2 regions of the Companilactobacillus ginsenosidimutans genome follow, and region 1 is predicted to be linked to the other one. Evidence: riboswitches for the same ligand, from Rfam matches in the RefSeq annotation. Region 1 holds a riboswitch; the other holds the start of a gene.
What was found. Region 1 has a riboswitch for FMN ahead of ribD (bifunctional diaminohydroxyphosphoribosylaminopyrimidine deaminase/5-amino-6-(5-phosphoribosylamino)uracil reductase RibD). Riboswitches for the same ligand answer to the same signal wherever they lie in the genome.
Positions count from the first base shown of each region.

Region 2: it holds a riboswitch for FMN, as region 1 does, so the genes downstream of both, ABM34_RS02450 (ECF transporter S component) here and ribD (bifunctional diaminohydroxyphosphoribosylaminopyrimidine deaminase/5-amino-6-(5-phosphoribosylamino)uracil reductase RibD) in region 1, are expected to answer to the same signal.

Region 1 is NZ_CP012034.1:2,023,522-2,025,726, reverse strand. It holds gene ABM34_RS10175 (riboflavin synthase) at 1-288, opposite strand, end outside; gene ribD (bifunctional diaminohydroxyphosphoribosylaminopyrimidine deaminase/5-amino-6-(5-phosphoribosylamino)uracil reductase RibD) at 288-1,337, opposite strand; FMN riboswitch at 1,465-1,595, opposite strand; gene ABM34_RS10165 (trans-sulfuration enzyme family protein) at 1,652-2,205, opposite strand, start outside.
Region 2 is NZ_CP012034.1:452,959-455,163, forward strand. It holds gene scpB (SMC-Scp complex subunit ScpB) at 1-127, shown strand, start outside; gene ABM34_RS02445 (pseudouridine synthase) at 271-999, shown strand; FMN riboswitch at 1,029-1,149, shown strand; gene ABM34_RS02450 (ECF transporter S component) at 1,220-1,774, shown strand; gene ABM34_RS02455 (LysM peptidoglycan-binding domain-containing protein) at 1,860-2,205, shown strand, end outside.

The DNA of each region.
Region 1 (2,205 bases):
GCCATCTAACTTGTCGCTAGCGCCAAGAGCCGGTTCAATATTTACGTGATTGCCAATTTCTAACTGTCCCAAATTTGTCCTTCGGAAAGTTTCCGGCATTGCTTCAACTGCAAAGCCACTGTCTAACAAATCAGTGACCGTCAGACAAGTTCCATTGACAGCAATACTGTCACCGAGTGAAATTTCAGCATTCTTCAACTGATTTAATTTGATAGCTAACTTAAAGGTTTCACCATGTTTTTCAATAGCTGAAACTGTTCCCACATCCTTAATTATTCCAGTAAACATCACTTCGACCTCCTCAATTCGATTTTCAAATCTGAACCCAATTTGGTGATTTCGGTTTCTTCAAAATCAATTTCAGACGATCGATAATCTCCTTGAACAGCTGGCAAACTTGCTCCACCAAACAATTTTGGAGCGATATACGTGACAACCTTGTCGACTAAACCCGCATGAACAAACTCTGCTTGGAGCTTGCTGCCACCTTCAACTAGGAGTGATTCGATATTTCGTTGAGCTAATTCTTCAACAATCTTGTCAGGAGTCCAGTCGTCTCGAACTGCGACCTCAACATTTTCTGGTAGTCGACGTCTTGACTTTGTTTGACTGAATATCAACGTCTTAATCCCATCATTTTGAAAAATTTTATATCCGAATTCCACAGTATTGACGTCACGAACTACAACCACCCGAATCGGGGGGAAATCCATTTCTCTATTTCTAACTGTAAGCTGAGGATTATCAATAATTACTGTGTGCTCGCCAATCAAAATTGCCTGGTTTTCTGAACGCAATTTTTGGGCATCCTCATAAGCCTCTTCACCAGTAATAATTGTTCGATGATGTCCTGTCTTGTTAATTTTTCCATCAACAGACATTGCATATTTGACCGTAATCAATGGTCGCTTATTTTGATAATAAAAAATATATGCTTCGTTTATGTCTCCGGTGTCATTGCAAACTTCAACCTCAATATTGTGGTCTTTGAGATACTTAATTCCATTGCCACTGACAATCGGGTTAGGATCTTGCATGCCAATGAACACACGTTTAATTCCAACTTCAGTTACTCGCTGCACACAAGGTGGTGTTTTACCAAAATGTGAACAAGGTTCCAGAGTCACATACATGTCGGCACCTTTTGCATCGGAAATATACTCCAACTTATTTAACGTATTAACTTCAGCATGCGGACCACCAAATTTTTCATGATGACCTTGAGCTAGGATTTTCCCGTCTTTAACTATGACCGCTCCTACTTGCGGATTAGTCCAAGTTGACTTCCCTTTTTTCGCTTCTTGAAAAGCGATATTCATAAATTCTTTTTCTTCCAAATCCTATCCACCTCACAAAAAAAGACCCCGCATAGGAATGCGGGGCCACATTTAATAAGCCAAATAAGATCTCATACGAGATTATGCGTAGCACAAAAAGTGCCACTAATGGTATGAAATGTTACTATTTCTTCTTCTCCCATCCAGACTTTACTGTCGGTCCCAGAATCTCACTGGGTCAACCGCTTACGCGGGTCACGGACTTCAACTTATGTTGTTACCGTCGGTCGGGAATTTCACCCTGCCCCGAAGAAATCTATTTAGTTGTTACATGAATAATATCACTCATAAAAAATTATGACAATATCATTTTATTAAATTTTAGAAAACGCTTGCTCCAAATCAGCTATCAAATCAGTGTCATCTTCAACTCCGACAGAGAGTCTAATTAATTCATCTTTGATACCATTTTTTAATCTAATCTCACGAGGAATTGCGGCATGTGTCATAACAGCTGGTACTTCAATTAAGCTTTCAATTCCACCCAAACTTTCGGCTAAATCAATCAAGTTTAAACTTTCAACAAACTTTTTAGCATCTAAGCCTTCGTTTAATTCAAATGAAATCATCGCACCGAAACCATGCATTTGTTTCTTGGCAATTTCATATCCTTCGCTTTCAGGATCTCCAGGATAGTACACGTTGGCGACTTTATCGTTGTTCTTCAAGTAGTCATAGATTATTTGAGTATTTTCTTGGTGAACTCTCATTCTTACGCCGAGTGTCTTAATACCTCGCATGAGTAACCAACTATCATCAGGTCCAAGTGTTGAACCAATCGAATTTTGCAAAAAGGCTAAATCTTCAGCAATTTTAGGATCGTTAGTAACTGCCAATCCAGCAACGACATCTGAATGGCCACCTAAAT
Region 2 (2,205 bases), 1.0 Mb from region 1:
CTTTAATTATTTTGGCATTAAAAGCCTCGATGAAATGCCTAAGATTGAAAACTTTGAGACTCCTCAAGGTAATATTGATTTGTTTGATAATGTTGGTGACACTAATTCAGATGATCAACAAGAATAAATTTTATAAAAGTGCGCGACATTCAGTCTTGGATGTGGCGTTTTTAAGTTGGTGGGAATTGTTGCACTAGTAGATTGCAATCTATACAATGAAACAGAAGAGAAATTAAGTTAAATTATAAATTTCCGTTGAGGGGTAAATAAATGAATACAGAAAAAGTTCGCTTACAAAAGGCGATGTCTGATGCCGGAGTTGCATCCAGAAGGAAATCCGAGCAAATGATTGCTGATGGCGAAGTAGTTGTTAATGGAAAAGTTGTCAGAGAGATGGGCGTCAAGGTCGATAGTCACGATAAGATTGAGGTTAATGGTGTTCCGATAAGATCTGAGAAAAAACGTTACATTTTGATGTACAAGCCTAGAGGCGTCATCTCGGCCGTTAAAGATGACAAGGATCGTAAGGTTATTACCGATTTGCTAAAAGAAGACGTTCCTGAACGTGTGTATCCAATTGGAAGACTAGATTATGATACTTCGGGGATTATTCTCTTGACTAACGATGGGGATTTTGCGAACAAACTAATGCATCCTAAGTATCATGTTGACAAGGTCTATGTCGCAAAAGTTCAGGGATTTTTATCAACTGAAGAGATCAAAAAGGTTGAAGCTGGTATCAAATTTAAAGATTATACTTCAGCACCAGCTAAATTACGTGTGATGTCAAAAGATACTAAAAAGAATACTTCGATTGTTCGACTGACAATTCATGAAGGCCACAATCATCAAGTAAAAAACATGTTCCAAGCCGTTGGACATCCAGTGTCAAAACTTGCTCGTGAGCAATATGGATTCTTGAATTTGGAAGGCTTAGTTTCTGGAAGATATCGTAACTTAACACGTCAAGAAGTTGCTCTGTTGAAGGAAAGAAAGTAATCTGATATAGTGAAGTTATTAATTAAATAGTTGGTTTTCAGGGCAGGGTGTAATTCCCGACCGGCGGTACAGTCCGCTACCCAGTTTTTACTGGTTGAATAGGTGAAACTCCTATACCGATAGTTAAAGTCTAGATGGAAGAAAACAGAGGAAGGTCTGTTTTGGTACGCCCAAAATGGGTCTTTTTTTCTTCGGGGATCAACGAGAGAGGTTGATTGTTATGGGAAAAAGTACAACGAAGTTTCACAATTTAATTGGAGTTTCAATATTGTCAGCGTTAGCTGCCATTATTATGTTTTTCGAGTTTCCAGTATTAATTTGGTTACCATTTCTGAAAGTCGATTTAAGCGATATTGTGACGCTTATTGGTTCATTAACATTTGGTCCAGTTGGCGGTACAGCAATTGCATTCATTAAAGCTTTGTGCCACTGGATCATCACTGGTCAAGGCGTCGCAGGGATGATAGGCGATTTTTCAAATTTTGTTGGTGGAGTTAGTTTATTAATTCCTTTTACTTATTTTTGGAAGCGTGACAAAAAAGTTATGGCAGTAGTTTCGAGTGTAATTACAATGACTATCATCATGTCATTACTCAACTTATTCGTCGTAATGCCTTTGTACATCAATGTTGTTGGTATGAAACTAAATATGGGTATTCCGCAATATGTTGCTACCGGAGTTATTCCATTTAATATCATTAAGTCATTAATCGCTTGTGCAGGTACGATCATTGTTTATCCAAGACTGAAAGGTCATTTGAATTTTCAGTACTAATAAGGCATTTTTAACATTCTTTTAATAAAAAGTTTAACTTAATATGCTATCCTTAGTAGGATAGAAATTAGGAGGTTGAATTTTAATGCCCGAGAATAACAATAAAAATACTTCCGGTTCAAAAGTCCCTGCTTCAACAGAGGGTTTGAGTCGAAAGGGTTCAGTCAGCCCGGAGGATTTAAGAAAGTACAATTTAGTACCTTCAGATAGTGATACAACTCCAGCAAACACTGAAAGTGTTGTTGGTAAGGATGTAGGAACTAGTTCAGATTTTGTTAATAACGTTCCTCGTTCAAATCCCAATACGGCTAATCAAAACTCAGATGAAAACATCGATCATTTACAAGCAAGCAAACAAAATGACGAAATGAAGACTGCAGCAGCAGTTGGTGCCGGAGTCGCAGCTGGTTCTGCTATGAGCAAGAATAATA